3 linked regions of the Pseudoduganella dura genome follow. The protein of the gene in region 2 interacts with the protein of the main gene of each other region in a pairwise test. Links are inferred from orthologs where the notes say so. Each region holds a gene or a part of one and is shown on either strand. Other genes may lie near its edges. The genes, in order: hfq, rho and nusG.

Evidence for each region.
Region 1: the proteins of rho (region 2) and hfq interact in binary tests that used the Escherichia coli proteins (3 or more experiments, as listed by UniProt). The link is inferred for Pseudoduganella dura from one-to-one orthologs.
Region 3: the proteins of rho (region 2) and nusG interact in binary tests that used the Escherichia coli proteins (3 or more experiments, as listed by UniProt). The link is inferred for Pseudoduganella dura from one-to-one orthologs.

Annotation. Positions count from the first base shown.
Region 1 is NZ_WNWM01000002.1:4,919,907-4,924,766, reverse strand. The notes cover bases 1,479-4,207. They hold hfq (RNA chaperone Hfq), read right to left. Parts: upstream 3,097-4,207; coding sequence 2,860-3,096; downstream 1,479-2,859. Other genes in these bases: der (ribosome biogenesis GTPase Der), read right to left, coding at 3,447-4,207; hflX (GTPase HflX), read right to left, coding at 1,660-2,796; hflK (FtsH protease activity modulator HflK), read right to left, coding at 1,479-1,656. Outside these bases: protease modulator HflC, read right to left, coding at 1-376; more of hflK, read right to left, coding at 376-1,478; more of der, read right to left, coding at 4,208-4,793. UniProt on the Escherichia coli protein: RNA chaperone that binds small regulatory RNA (sRNAs) and mRNAs to facilitate mRNA translational regulation in response to envelope stress, environmental stress and changes in metabolite concentrations.
Region 2 is NZ_WNWM01000002.1:3,884,610-3,889,724, forward strand. The notes cover bases 1,344-4,327. They hold rho (transcription termination factor Rho), read right to left. Parts: upstream 3,475-4,327; coding sequence 2,212-3,474; downstream 1,344-2,211. Other genes in these bases: GJV26_RS17055 (type B 50S ribosomal protein L31), read right to left, coding at 1,435-1,704; trxA (thioredoxin TrxA), read right to left, coding at 3,608-3,934; GJV26_RS17070 (response regulator), read right to left, coding at 4,110-4,327. Also shown: GJV26_RS17050 (ArnT family glycosyltransferase), read right to left, coding at 1-1,343; more of GJV26_RS17070, read right to left, coding at 4,328-4,523; GJV26_RS17075 (PAS domain S-box protein), read right to left, coding at 4,520-5,115. UniProt on the Escherichia coli protein: Facilitates transcription termination by a mechanism that involves Rho binding to the nascent RNA, activation of Rho's RNA-dependent ATPase activity, and release of the mRNA from the DNA template.
Region 3 is NZ_WNWM01000002.1:2,735,840-2,740,770, forward strand. The notes cover bases 1-2,800. They hold nusG (transcription termination/antitermination protein NusG), read right to left. Parts: upstream 1,813-2,800; coding sequence 1,189-1,812; downstream 1-1,188. Other genes in these bases: rplA (50S ribosomal protein L1), read right to left, coding at 1-653; rplK (50S ribosomal protein L11), read right to left, coding at 656-1,087; secE (preprotein translocase subunit SecE), read right to left, coding at 1,813-2,196; tuf (elongation factor Tu), read right to left, coding at 2,402-2,800. Outside these bases: more of tuf, read right to left, coding at 2,801-3,592; GJV26_RS11960 (EAL domain-containing protein), read left to right, coding at 4,236-4,931. UniProt on the Escherichia coli protein: Part of the processive rRNA transcription and antitermination complex (rrnTAC). The complex forms an RNA-chaperone ring around the RNA exit tunnel of RNA polymerase (RNAP).

The sequences.
Region 1 (4,860 bases), 1.0 Mb from region 2 along the record:
CGTTCAGCGCCGCCTTGACGATCTGCGCCATGCGGTCGCGCGCCCGGCCCTCGTCGCCGCCGAAGCTGACGAAGTACAGCCGCGGCTCCACGATGCGCCATTTGACGAACGAATCGACCAGGATGTTCATCTTCTCGGCCGTGATGAAGCGGTCCGCCTCCGGCGAGTCGAGCGTGAGGATGCGCTTGTCGAGCCACATCACGTTCTGGAACGGCGGCGGCAGCTTGAAGTGCAGGCCCGGCTCGCGGATCACCTGCTTGACTTCACCCAGCGCGAAGACGATCGCGAACTTGCGCTGGTCCACCACGAACACGGTGGACGACAGCAGCATCAGCGCGATGAACGCGGTGACAACGAAAGTAACGATACGGTTCATTAACGGCCCTCCCGGCTACGGGACGATTCACGTGCGCGGTTCTGTTCGCCGCTGTACGTCTGGTCGGGTGGCGGCAGCAGCACGGCGGCCGGTGGCGGCGCGGTCACGTTGGCGCGTTGCGCCTCGGTGGCGGCGACCTGGGCGATCAGCTTGTCCAGCGGCAGGTACAGCAGGTTGCTGCCGGCCTTCGAATCGACCATCACCTTGCTGGTATTGCTGAAGATCTGCTGCATCGTATCGAGGTACATGCGGTCGCGCGTCACGCCCGGCGCTTTCTGGTACTCGACCAGCACGGACTTGAAGCGGTCGGCATTACCGCTCGCGTTCTCGACCACCATCGAACGATAGGCTTCGGCTTCCTGCAGCAGGCGGAATGCCGCGCCGCGCGCGATCGGTACCACCTGGTTCGCGTAGGCCTGGCCTTCGTTCTTCAGGCGCTCACGGTCCTGGCCGGCCTTGACGGCATCGTCGAACGCGGTCTGCACCTGCTCCGGCGGCTGCACGCCCTGCATCGTCACGTTGGTGACCAGCGCGCCGGACGCATAGCGGTCCAGGATCTGCTGCATCAGCTGCTGCGTGTCGTAGGCCACCTTCTCGCGGCCTTCATAGAGCACGAAGTCCATCTTGCTGCGGCCCACGATCTCGCGGATCGCCGTTTCGGCGACCTGGCGCACGGTGTCCTCCGCATCCCGGTTGTTGTACAGCCAGGCGACGGGGTCCTTCAACCGGTATTGCACGGCGAACTGGATATCGATGATGTTCTCGTCGTCGGTCAGCATCAGCGATTCGGTGGCCTGCTTGTTGCGGGTGTTGCCGCGGTAACCCACTTCCACGGTCCGTACCTGCGACACGTTGACGGTTTCGTTTGACTGGAACGGATACGGCCAGCGCCAGTTGAAGCCGGCCGGGGTATCGTGGCTGTAGCGGCCGAAGGTCGTGACGATGCCCTTCTGGCCTTCCTGCACGATGAATGCGCCACTGGCCAGCCAGACCAGCACGGCAATGGCCGCGACCGCGCCGACGGTCACGCCGGCGCCGCGCAATTCGCTGCCGCCGCCGCCGGTGCCGCCGCCACCGCTGTTGTTGTTGCGGTTCTTGTTGCCGAACAGGCCGTTCAGGCGCTGGTTGAAGTCGCGCCACAGCTGATCGAGGTCAGGAGGACCGTCGCCGGGCTTCTTGCCTTCCTGGGCCTGCCTGTTGTTGTCCTTGTCCTGCCCCCAGCGGGGGTCGTTCAGGGACAACTTCAGGCCTAATCTTTTCGCTAGTGAGGAAAGAGGCATGTTTTAAACGTCGGTGAATGTGGAAATGGCATCGGCCGGCGTGTCGTCCTTCGGACGCGCACTTGCCTCGCGGTGCTGCTGGGCTGCCTCGGTGAGCGACGCACGCAGCAGATCGAGGCCGTCACCCGTCCGGGCGCTGATGAACACGCGTGAAATCTTATCATGTTCATCACGTTCCACCGCCGGCTCCAGGCCGGCCGCGTCGATCTTGTTCCACACGAGGATCTGCGGAATATGGTCGGCGCCGATCTCGCGCAGCACGGCATTGACTTCTTCGATCTGCTCCATGCGCACAGGGCTCGCTCCATCGACGACATGCAGCAGCAGGTCGGCATGGATGGTTTCCTCCAGCGTGGCGCGGAATGCCGCCACCAGCTGGTGGGGCAGCTCGCGCACGAAGCCGACCGTGTCGGAAATCACGACATTGCCGGCCTCCTCACCCATGAACACGCGGCGCGACGTGGTGTCGAGCGTGGCGAACAGCTGGTCGGCCACGTAGACGCCGGCCTTGGTCAGCGCGTTGAACAGCGTGGACTTGCCGGCATTGGTGTAACCGACGAGCGATATGGAGAAAGCGTTGTTGCGGCCGCGCGAACGACGCTGCGTCTCGTGCTGCTTGCGCAGCTTGGCCAGCCGCGCACGGAGCATGCGCACCCGCTCGCCGATCAGCCGGCGGTCGGTTTCCAGCTGGGTTTCACCAGGACCGCGCAGGCCGATACCGCCCTTCTGGCGTTCGAGGTGAGTCCAGCCGCGGATCAGCCGCGTGGAAAGATGCTGCAACTGGGCCAGCTCGACCTGCAGCTTGCCCTCGTGGCTCTGGGCACGCTGGGCGAAGATGTCGAGGATCAGGCTGGTACGGTCGAGCACCCGCACGTTCAGGCGCTTTTCCAGGTTGCGCTGCTGGGCAGGCGACAGCGCGTGATTGAAGATGACGATCTCCAGCTGGTGATCCTGCACGGCATGGCCGATTTCATCGGCCTTGCCGCTGCCGACGAAGTAGGCAGCATCGGGGCTGGAACGCTTGCCGGTGATGGTCGTGATGGGCTCCGCTCCTGCGGAACGCGCGAGCAGCATCAATTCATCGACACTGGCGGCGAAGTCGCCCTGGCCGAAATCCACCCCGACTAAAGCTGCGCGCATGGGATGGCCAGGAAACGTTGAAGCGGAAGACGAAGCTGTGGCGTTGTCGCTAGGATCAACGCGTTACTCCGCCTCGGAATCGATGTTGAGGTTGACGGCGCGGGCCGGTACCACAGTCGAAATGGCATGCTTGTACACCATCTGCGTAACGGTATTGCGCAGCAGGACGACGTACTGGTCGAACGACTCGATGTGACCTTGCAACTTGATACCGTTGACGAGGTAGATCGAGACGGGAACGTGCTCCTTGCGCAGCGCGTTCAGGAATGGGTCTTGTAACAATTGCCCTTTATTGCTCATAACTACTCCAGTTTATGTTGTTGTGTTGGAATTGGAGGCGAAACGCTTGATTTCAAGTGCCGGCTGCTCCTTATTGCAGAGGTAAAGACGCCCTCTGCCAAACGGAAATGCTTCTCAGCTACTGTAACCTGTTTTTGTGAATTATGCAGGGGTGTGCAAATGAAAACGAGGAAAAAAGATAACGTGAAAATGTGAAGCCGGTCCGCGTGCGGACCGGTGTTTCGGCAGATCTCGCGTGGCATGCGCCCACTGGTGCCAGGCACGTTTTCCGGATGATTCGACCGGAAAAATTGTCTGGCACCGGCTTTCGATTGCCGGCGACCCGATCGCGGCAGGCTGCCGACGGCAGGTCAGCCCTTGTCGCGCTTGTCGAACGGGTTTTTACCGGTGCGCAATTCGATGCGCAGCGGCGTCCCCACGAGCTGGAACGTGTCCCGGAAATGCTTTTCCAGGTAGCGCTTGTACGGCTCGCTGATCGCATCGAGGGAGTTGCCGTGGATGACGATGATCGGCGGGTTCATGCCGCCCTGGTGGGCATAGCGCATCTTCGGCCGCAGGCCGCCCTTGCGCTTCGGTTCCTGCTTCTCGACCGCTTCCAGCAGTGCACGCGTAAGCTTCGGCGTCGACAGGTCGGCCATGGCGGCTCCGTAGGCGGCGTCCACGGATTTCATCAGCGGGCCGATGCCGGTGCCCTTCAGTGCCGAGATGAAGTGGGTCTTGGCGAAGCCGAGGAAGTCCAGCTTGCGGTCCATGTCGTTCTTGACCTGGTCGCGCTGGTGCGTCTGCAGGCCGTCCCACTTGTTCACCGCCAGCACCAGGGCGCGGCCGCTTTCGAGAATGAACCCGGCGATGTGCGCATCCTGCTCGGAGATATCCTGCTGGGCATCGAGCATCAGGACCACCACGTTCGCTTCCGAGATCGACTGCAGCGTCTTGACGACCGAGAATTTCTCGATCGCCTCGAACACCTTGCCGCGGCGGCGGATGCCGGCGGTATCGATCAGCGTGTAGTGCTTGCCGTCGCGTTCGAACGGGATCTCGATCGAATCGCGGGTGGTGCCGGGCATGTCGAACGCGATCACGCGCTCCTCGCCCAGCAGCGTGTTGATCAGCGTGGACTTGCCCACGTTCGGCCGGCCGACCAGCGCCAGCTTGATGCCGCGTTCGGACGGCAGCAGCTCATCGGCGTCGTCCGGGCGCGAGGCGAACGCCTTGTCCAGCGTTTCCTGCACCAGGTCGTTCACGCCGTCGCCGTGGGCGCCGGAGATGGCATACGGATCGCCCAGGCCCAGCTCGTAGAAATCCGATACGGCCGAGGTGTACTTCATGCCTTCGGCCTTGTTCACCACCAGCAGCACCGGGCGGCCGCTGCGGCGCAGGAAGTCCGTGATGGTCTTGTCGTGCGGCGTCATGCCCTGGCGGCCGTCGACGAGGAAGATCACCACGTCCGCTTCGGCCACGGCCTGCTTGGTCTGCAGCGCCATCTGGAACATGATGCCTTCCTTGGCGACCGGTTCGAAACCACCGGTATCGATGACCAGGAACGGGCGGTCGCCGACGCGGCCCTCGCCGTAGTGACGGTCACGCGTCAGTCCAGGCAAGTCCGCCACCAGCGCATCGCGCGAGCGGGTCAGACGATTGAAAAGGGTCGATTTCCCGACGTTCGGGCGCCCCACGAGTGCAATTACCGGCTTCATTTGTATTCTGCTCGACCGCGTTGGCGATCATAATTACTGCTTGGTTTGTTGGGATACTGGATGCCCG
Region 2 (5,115 bases):
CACAGCACCGACGGCCGGCGCGAAACGCGCCAGTGCACCAGCAGGAACCAGCCCAGCGTGGCGGCGCCGGCCACGATGATGGCCAGCCAGTTCGCTTCCGGCACATAGCCGGGCACCAGGCGCAGCACGTTGTGCGCCGGCTTCGGCGGCCAGCCCGTCAGCTGGGCATACCAGAACAGCCACAGGACCGCCGCGCACAGCGTCAGCACCATCACGGAGAACCAGTCGATCGCGTTGATCGCGCCGCGCTGCACCGTCAGCAGGCCGAACGCGGCCATGATCGCCAGCGGCGGCATCAGCATCAGCAGCTGGGCGTGCTCGGGGGCCGGATGCATCAGCAGCATCACCATCGCGACGATGACGAACGTGGTGGGCACCACGATGTGCAGCAGGTTGTTCTGGCGGCGCCACGCATAGGCGGCCCACAGCGCGAACGGCCATGCCGGCCAGAAGAACCATACGCCGTCGCGGATGAACGTCTGCAGCGGGCGCAGGCTCGGCAGTGCGAGCTGGGCCAGGTTCCAGGTGTTCCAGGCTGTCATCGATGCCTTGCCGTAGGGCTGCGCGGCGAAGGCCGGTACCAGCCAGGGCAGCGTGACGGCGGCCGCCACGCCGAACGAGGCCAGCAGGTGCGGCAGCGCCTGGCCGGCCGGGATCGCCAGGAAACGCGTACAGGTAAACAGCGCCACCAGCACGAAGGCCGGCGGCACCCAGCCGCGGGTCAGCGTCATCAGGCCCAGCGCCAGGCCGATCAGCGCGGCGTTGCGCCAGCATGGCTTTTCCATGTAGCGTACCGAGCGGTACAAGGTGAGTGCCAGCAGCGCCGTCAGCAGCGGCTCGGAAGTGGTTTCGTGGCTGTGCTGCAGGAAGCCCAGGCAGCCGAGGTAGATCAGCAGCGCGGCATCGGCCAGCGTGCGGCCGAAGTCGTCCGGCTCGGGCTGGCCGCCGAAGGCCAGGCGCAGCGGCTGCGCCTCGGGCCGCCGGCCCAGGTTGAAGGTGGCGTACCACAGCGACAGCGCGCCCAGCAGGAACACGCCGATGGTGGCGATGCGGGCGGCCAGCACATCGCCGAACAGGCCGCCGAACAGCTTGATGCACAGCGCGCCCAGCCAGAACATCAGCGGGCCTTCCTCGGGCGTCGGCATGCCGGCGATGTTCGGCCACAGCCAGTCGTGCCAGGTGCCGTGCGCCATCGTCCACATGATGCCGAAGCTGGCGGCATCGTCGTTCTTCCACGGTTCGCGTCCGATGACGCCCGGCAGGATGTACAGCATGGCCAGGGCAAACAGCGCCCAGCGGGGCAGGGCAAGGACGGCGGAGGCGGGAAGGCGGACTGGCTTCATTCAATCGGTCGTGCTGACGGTGGAAACAGGAGTATCGGTGATAACAATAAAAAAAGGCAGCCGCGGCTGCCTTTTTTCGTGCGCGAGGCGATTAGCCTTGCGATACGGCGGTCTTGGAACCGACTTTGCCGAACTTCTGGCGGAACTTTTCCACGCGACCGGCGGTGTCGACGATCTTGTGCTGGCCCGTGAAGAACGGGTGCGATTCCGACGAGACTTCGATCTTGACCAGCGGGTATTCTTTACCGTCGAGGGTGATCTTGTCGCGGGTGTTGATCGTGGAACGGGTCACGAACTTGAAGTCGCACGACAGGTCGTGGAACACAACTTCGCGGTAATCTGGATGGATATCGTTTCTCATGATGTTTCTCTATAAAGTTTGGTAGCCAAACAGCACTTCGTCGGTCCAACAGCTTCCTGACCCGATTGCCGCCCACTTGCCGGGGTTAAAAACAGCCGGGGATTATACTCCAAAACGCCGGCCAAAATAATAGGGATGGACCCTGTTTTCCAAGAAATTTCCTGGAAAACAGGGTCCGTCCCTACTTTTTGGATTTTCAGCCCAACTGCAGGAACCGGGGGCAGACCCCCCGTCACCGTGGCAGCGAACTCGGCCTCCAGCGGTGTTGGGGATCTGACCCCAGGCCTGGTCGCGGGTTACCGCTTGCATTGGCGACGGGGCGAAAAAAACCGGTGTCAGACACCATTTATCCTTGCGGATAAATGGTGTCTGACACCGGCTGCTCAGCTGTTCCCGGCGAAGGTTAGCCGCCGCGGTGCAGCAGGGGTTTCGTGGAGCACTGCTCCGCGCCTGCGGAACGGCCTGGCCCTGCAGGGCCAGGTTCCTTGCGCGCCACTTGTCCTTGCTTTAGCCGCCGCGCCGCATCATGTCGAAGAACTCGGTATTGGTCTTCGTGGCGCGCATCTTGTCGAGGATGAACTCCATCGCTTCGATCTCGTCCATCGAGTACAGCAGCTTGCGCAGGATCCAGATCTTCTGCAGCTCGTTCGGCTTGATCAGCAGTTCTTCGCGGCGCGTACCCGATTTGTTCAGGTTGATTGCCGGATAGACGCGTTTTTCGGCCAGGCGGCGCTCCAGGTGCACTTCCATGTTGCCGGTGCCCTTGAATTCCTCGTAGATCACGTCGTCCATGCGCGAACCGGTTTCGATCAGCGCGGTGGCGATGATCGTCAGCGAGCCGCCTTCCTCGATATTGCGGGCGGCGCCGAAGAAGCGTTTCGGGCGCTGCAGCGCGTTGGCGTCCACGCCGCCGGTCAGCACCTTGCCCGAAGCCGGGATCACGGTGTTGTAGGCGCGGGCCAGGCGGGTGATCGAGTCCAGCAGGATGACCACATCCTTCTTCATCTCGACCAGGCGCTTGGCCTTTTCCATGACCATCTCGGCAACCTGCACGTGGCGGGTGGCCGGCTCGTCGAACGTGGAGGCAACGACTTCGCCGCGCACCGAGCGCTGCATTTCCGTCACTTCTTCCGGGCGCTCGTCGATCAGCAGCACGATCAGCGTCACGTCCGGGTGGTTGGCCGTGATGGCGTGCGCGATGTGTTGCAGCATCACGGATTTGCCGGACTTCGGCGACGCCACCAGCAGGCCGCGCTGGCCCTTGCCGATCGGCGCGATCAGGTCGACGATACGGCCGGTGATGTTCTCGGCGCCGTTCATCTCGCGTTCCAGGCGCAGCGGCTCGTTCGGGTGCAGCGGCGTCAGGTTCTCAAACAGGATGCGGTGTTTCGAGGCTTCCGGCGATTCGCCGTTGACCTTGTCCACCTTGACCAGTGCAAAGTAACGCTCGCCGTCTTTCGGCGTGCGCACTTCGCCTTCGATCGAGTCGCCCGTATGCAGGTTGAAGCGCCGGATTTGCGACGGCGAGATATAGATGTCGTCCGTGGACGCCATGTAGCTGGCGTCCGGCGAGCGCAGGAAGCCGAAGCCGTCCGGCAGTACTTCCAGGGCGCCATCGCCGAAGATCTGCTCGCCGGACTTGGCGCGCTTCTTCAGGATAGCGAACATGAGCTCCTGCTTGCGCAGGCGGGCCGCATTGTCGATATCCAGACTGATGGCCATTTCCAGCAACGCCGAAACGTGCAAGGCCTTTAATTCAGATAGATGCATAGGTGTTTGAGTGTCCCGTGACGGGAAAGTAAGGTAGGGGAGGGAACTGCGTGGGCTCTATGTTTCTCGGGGGGCGGATGCCTCGGTCCCGGCCAGGCAGGTGGTGCTGCGGGCGCAGCACCACCTATATTACTCAAATATTGCTGTCGATGAAAGAGGTGAGTTGGCCTTTTGCCATGGCGCCCACTTTTTGAGCAGCCGGCACGCCGTTCTTGAACAGGATCAGCGTCGGGATGCCGCGAATGCCGAACTTGCCCGGCACGGTCTGGTTCGAGTCCACGTCCAGCTTGGCGATCGTCAGCTTGCCGTCATATTCCTTGGCGACTTCTTCCAGGATCGGGGCAATGCTCTTGCACGGACCGCACCACTCGGCCCAGAAGTCCACCAGCACAGGACGGTCGGATTTCAGCACGTCGGCTTCGAACGACGCGTCGGTGATGTGTTTGATGTTTTCGCTCATGTTGTTTTCCCCTTTCGGGATCAGATTAAGTTCGCCTGGCGTCCGTTGCCTGCCAGTCCTCTACGAGGAGATGGAGACCGTGCGCACGAATTCAATGTCAAGCCACTATATCAACTACGACTCAAATAATGAGACTTGCATCGGGGAATCAGGCGGGGATGGATCAAATAATAACCTATTTTCCGTCGCCGTGTACCGGCGTCGCCCTGCCGCGGGCGAGTGCCAGCAGGTCGCCCAGCGCGGCACTCGTGAGCGGCTTGTTGCGCGCCCCCAGGATGGTCAATCCCTGCGCCGTCGCCAGCGTTTCGGCGGCGCGCAGGATGCCGCTGTCCATGCCGGACAGCAGGATCACGTCGCCATCGAAGCCGCCTTCGGCCACGGCGCGCAGGAATTCGATGCCATCCATCTCCGGCATCGACAGATCGCACACCAGCACGTCCGGCCGGAACCCGGGCAGTGCGCGCAGCGCACTGCGGGCGTCGCTGTCGGCGTGTACGTGGGAATAGCCCAGGCCGGCGATCATGTCCTGCAGCAGGTCCAGCATGAAGGCGTCGTCGTCCAGCAGCAGGATGCGCAATGCGTGGTTCATTTCAGTTCGCCAAGAGTCGTGTGGTTCAAGATGTGTTCCCGGATCTGCGCCAGCAGGGGGCGGAACTGCCCGACCAGCGCCCACGCACCCTGTTCCCCCGCCGGACCGGAAGACGGCAGCCGCTCCATCCGCTCGCACAGTTCGCCCATGCCGAGCGCACCCACCGTGCGGGCGGCCGCCTTGAGCCGGTGGCCCAGTTCGCGGACCCGCTCGATATCGCCGGCCGCCAGCGCCTCGTCGAGCTCCGCCAGCCCGTTCTCGGCCGATTGCAGGAACTTCAGCGCGAAGCTGCGGATCTTGTCCGGCTGGTAGCCCAGCACCTGGGCCAGCACGGACAGGTCGATGACGGCCGGATCGCCCACCAGTGTCGCATGGGGCCGGTACGGCACGGCGCCTTCATTGCCGGCGCCGCGCTCCCCTCCACCCTTGCCGCCGTCCTTGCCGCCATCGCGGCGATGTTCCTTCACGCGGCGCTCGGGCAGCCAGGCCGCGATCTTGCGGGCCAGCAGCGCCGGCTGGATCGGCTTGGCGATGAAGTCATCCATGCCGGCTTCCATGCAGCGTTCGCGTTCCTCGCTGGTGGCGGTGGCCG
Region 3 (4,931 bases), 1.2 Mb from region 2 along the record:
ATCGTCGACGACAGCGAGACCTTGCGCAGGTACACGCCTTTCGACGAGGCCGGCTTGGCCTTGTTCAGGGCTTCGATCAGGGCAACCAGGTTGCTCTTCAGATCGGCATCGCTGAACGATTTACGGCCGATAGTGGCGTGGATGATACCTGCCTTGTCGGTACGGTACTGGACCTGGCCGGCTTTCGCGTTTTTCACGGCGGTAGCGACGTCAGGGGTAACAGTGCCGACCTTCGGGTTAGGCATCAGGCCGCGCGGGCCCAGGATCTGGCCCAGTGTACCGACGATACGCATGGTGTCAGGCGAAGCGATCACGATGTCGAACGGCATGTCGCCGGCCTTCACGCGTTCCGCCAGGTCTTCCATGCCGACCACGTCGGCGCCGGCTGCCTTGGCAGCTTCAGCCTTTTCGCCAGAAGCGAACACGGCCACGCGAACGGTCTTGCCGGTGCCTGCTGGCAGCACGACGGAACCGCGAACGACCTGGTCCGACTTCTTCGGATCCACGCCCAGCTGAACCGACACGTCGATCGATTCGTTGAACTTGGCCGTGGCCAGTTCCTTGACCAGCGATACGGCGTTGTCGAACGGGTACACTTTGGTACGGTCTACTTTAGCCTTGATGGCTTGTGCGCGCTTGGACAGTTTTGCCATGATCAGATGCCCTCAACGGTGATGCCCATCGAACGTGCCGAGCCAGCGATGGTGCGCACAGCGGCTTCCATGTCGGCGGCGGTCAGGTCCGGGGTTTTCAGTTTTGCGATTTCTTCCGCTTGGGCACGGGTCAGCGTGCCGACCTTGTCGGTATGCGGCTTCGGCGAACCTTTTTGCACGCCAGCGTGCTTCTTGATCAGGAACGTTGCCGGCGGGGTCTTCATCACGAAGGTGAACGACTTGTCCGCGAAGGCGGTGATCACCACCGGAATCGGCATGCCTGGCTCGAGGCCTTGCGTCTGGGCGTTGAACGCCTTGCAGAATTCCATGATGTTCAGGCCGCGCTGACCCAGTGCCGGGCCGATCGGAGGAGACGGGTTTGCCTTACCAGCTGGTACTTGCAGCTTGATAAAGCCAATGATTTTCTTTGCCATGATGGCTTCCTATCGTTGGATTTGAGTGGTAGCGCCCCGCCGGTACTTCATGGCAGGGCTCCTCGTACGGATTGAACGCTCCGTTGGGCGTGGTGAACAGGTCAGACCTTCTCGACCTGCCCGAATTCGAGTTCGACGGGGGTGGCGCGACCGAAGATGGTGACGGAGACGCGCACTTTGGACTTCTCGTAATTGACTTCTTCGACATTGCCGTTGAAATCGGTGAACGGACCATCCTTGATGCGGACCTGTTCGCCCACTTCGTACAGCACTTTCGGCCGTGGCTTCTCGACACCTTCCTGCATCTGCGTCATGATCTTTTCGATCTCGCGTGCGGGAATCGGCGTCGGCTTGTTCGACTTGCCGCCGATGAAGCCGGTGACCTTGGCGGTATTCTTCACCAGGTGCCACGTTTCGTCCGTCATTTCCATTTCAACCAGCACATAGCCCGGGAAGAAACGGCGTTCGGTCACGGATTTCTGACCGTTCTTTACTTCGACAACTTCTTCGGTCGGCACCAGGATCTGGCCGAACTGTTCCTGCATGCCGGCGCGTTCGACGCGCTCAGTCAGTGCACGCTGCACGCTCTTTTCCATGCCGGAATAAGCATGCACAACGTACCAGCGCTTGTTGCTGACTGGCACGCTGACTGGAGCAGCCGTCTCTCCTGCCGGAGCATCTGGCGCCGGAGCGCCAGTTACGTCGTCTTGCACGTTATCGCTCATTTAATTTTTCCAGCCCAGAATCAAGTCGTACAACAGGAACTCAAGCAGCTTATCCGTTCCCCAGAGGAACATCGCCATCACCACGACAAACGCAAACACGATCAGCGTGATCTGCGTGGCTTCCTTGCGCGTAGGCCAGACGACTTTCTTCGTTTCGCGAACAGCTTCTTTCGAGAAATTGATGAAGTCACGGCCGGTGGCGGAGGTGTAGGCAATGCCGACGGAAATAAGCAAACCAACCACAAGCGCGGATGCCCGCACCAGGGTTGGTTGACCTGCCAGGTAGAAGAACCCGACTACGCCTGCAATCGCTGCAACCACCGCCAGCACGACTTTCAGCTTGTCGCCGCTCGTGCCAACGGTTTGCACGGATTGATTAGACATTCGTTTTTACTTTCGGTGCCCTGCACCAGAATTCGGTGGCAGGGGCGGAGGGCATCGAACCCCCAACCTTCGGTTTTGGAGACCGACGCTCTGCCAATTGAGCTACGCCCCTACGTAAAACTTACAGTGGAATCCGTAATTCTAGCACCCAACGTTGTTGGGTGCCAGTATTACTTGGCGGACTCTTTACTACTATTTACTGCTATTAAGCGATGATCTTTGCAACGACACCGGCGCCGACGGTACGGCCGCCTTCACGGATTGCAAAGCGCAGGCCTTCTTCCATCGCGATCGGGGAGATCAGCTTGACGGTGATCGACACGTTGTCGCCCGGCATGACCATCTCTTTGTCCGCTGGCAGCTCGATCGAGCCGGTCACGTCCGTCGTACGGAAGTAGAACTGTGGGCGATAGTTGTTGAAGAACGGGGTGTGACGGCCGCCTTCGTCTTTCGACAGAACATAGATCTCGCCGGTGAAGTGGTTGTGCGGCTTGATCGAGCCTGGCTTGGCCAGAACCTGACCGCGCTGCACGTCTTCACGCTTGGTGCCGCGCAGCAGCAGGCCAACGTTGTCGCCGGCTTGACCCTGGTCCAGCAGCTTGCGGAACATTTCCACGCCGGTGCAGGTGGTCTTGACGGTGTCGATGATGCCGACGATTTCGATTTCTTCGCCGACTTTCACCACGCCGCGCTCGACACGACCGGTCACCACGGTACCGCGGCCGGAGATCGAGAACACGTCTTCCACAGGCATCAGGAAGGCGCCGTCCACAGCGCGCTCAGGCGTCGGGATGTAGGTGTCCAGGGCATCGGCCAGGCGGATGATGCACTCTTCGCCCATTTCGCCAGGCTGGCCTTCCAGGGCCATACGTGCCGAACCTTTGATGATCGGCAGGTCGTCGCCAGGGAACTCGTACTTCGACAGCAGCTCGCGCACTTCCATTTCGACCAGTTCCAGCAGTTCTGCATCGTCGACCAGGTCGCACTTATTCAGGAACACGATGATGTAAGGAACGCCAACCTGACGCGCCAGCAGGATGTGCTCGCGGGTCTGTGGCATCGGGCCGTCGGCCGCGGAGCACACCAGGATCGCGCCGTCCATCTGCGCAGCACCGGTAATCATGTTCTTGATGTAGTCGGCGTGGCCTGGGCAGTCAACGTGCGCGTAGTGACGGGCAGCGGTTTCGTACTCGACGTGCGCGGTGTTGATCGTGATGCCGCGTGCTTTTTCTTCCGGAGCAGCGTCGATCTGGTCGTAGGCTTTGGCTTCGCCGCCGAATTTCTTCGACAGTACGGTTGCGATTGCAGCGGTCAGGGTCGTCTTGCCATGGTCAACGTGACCGATGGTGCCGACGTTGACGTGCGGTTTGGTCCGCTCAAACTTACCTTTTGCCATTTTAGACTCCTAACAATTTTTAAGATATTGCTGGGCACGCGCCCGACTGTCAGATTGGGTACTGATACTGCTGTCTGATGCTACCGCGCGGTGATCACCGCGCAGCGAATTCTGGTGCCCTTTACGTGGATTGAACACGTGGCCTCTCCCTTACCAAGGGAGTGCTCTACCACTGAGCTAAAAGGGCTTTTGTACTGCGATAGACTGTACTGCGACTGCAGCAAGGAAAACTGGAGCGGGTGAAGGGAATCGAACCCTCGTCATAAGCTTGGAAGGCTTCAGCTCTACCATTGAGCTACACCCGCGAGGTTCCGTTTCACTACATTGTCACTCAGCTTCCTTGCGAAAACTTGGTGGAGGGGACTGGATTCGAACCAGTGTACTCATAAGAGGGCAGATTTACAGTCTGCTGCCTTTAACCACTCGGCCACCCCTCCGCGAGGAACCGCAGAGTATGAAGCATAAAATCAAAACTGTCAACGCCTCGACACAAACACTTTGTATCGCGCAGCTAACTGCCTGCTTCGGGGCGAGATTGTAGCGGCTACCCGGAACAAAATGCAAGTGTTGTTTTTACGTTGCATGCTTTGCTATAGAATCTGCAAGTCAGCCGTTAGCCGGCCCACCCTGGAGCACCCCGATCTTGACTCTCCTTCAGCACCGCCTGCCGGCCAATCTGCTGCTGGCGGCTGCCTATGCCGCCACGGGCTGCGTGGGCCTGGAGCTGGCCGGCTCTCCCGGTTTCGCCACCCCGCTGTTCCTGCCCGCCGGCCTGGCGCTGGCCATGCTCGTCAGCGGCGGCCCGCGTCTGCTCCCCGGCGTGGTGCTCGGCGTACTGATCCTGAACCTTTATGCATTGCCGCGCGCGACCGCGCTGCCGTCCACCACGCTGGCCACCGCCGTGCTGATACTGGTTGCCGCCGCCACGCTGCAAGCCTATGCCGGCATGCACGCGTTTGCCCGCTGGGTGCACCCCGCCGTCGGCGCCGGCCGCGATGTGCTGCGCTTTCTTACCCTGCCGCCGGCACTGGCGCTGATCAGCAGCACGCTGTCGCTGTGCGCCCTCGCCTTGCTGGGCGTGCTGCCGGTCGATGGCCTGGTGGCGAACTGGTTTACATGGTGGCTGGGCGATGCGCTGGGCATCCTGCTGGGCGCGCCGCTGGCCTGGATCGCCTGCGGCCAGCCGCGCGCACTGTGGCGGCGGCGGCGGTGGACCGTCGGCGCGCCGCTGCTGGTCCTGGTGGCGCTGTTCCTGCTGATCTTCCTGCAGGTGCGCCGCTGGGAATCGCATCAGCAGATGCAGCAGGTGCAGCTGAAGGCGCAGCAGGCGTCGGACCTG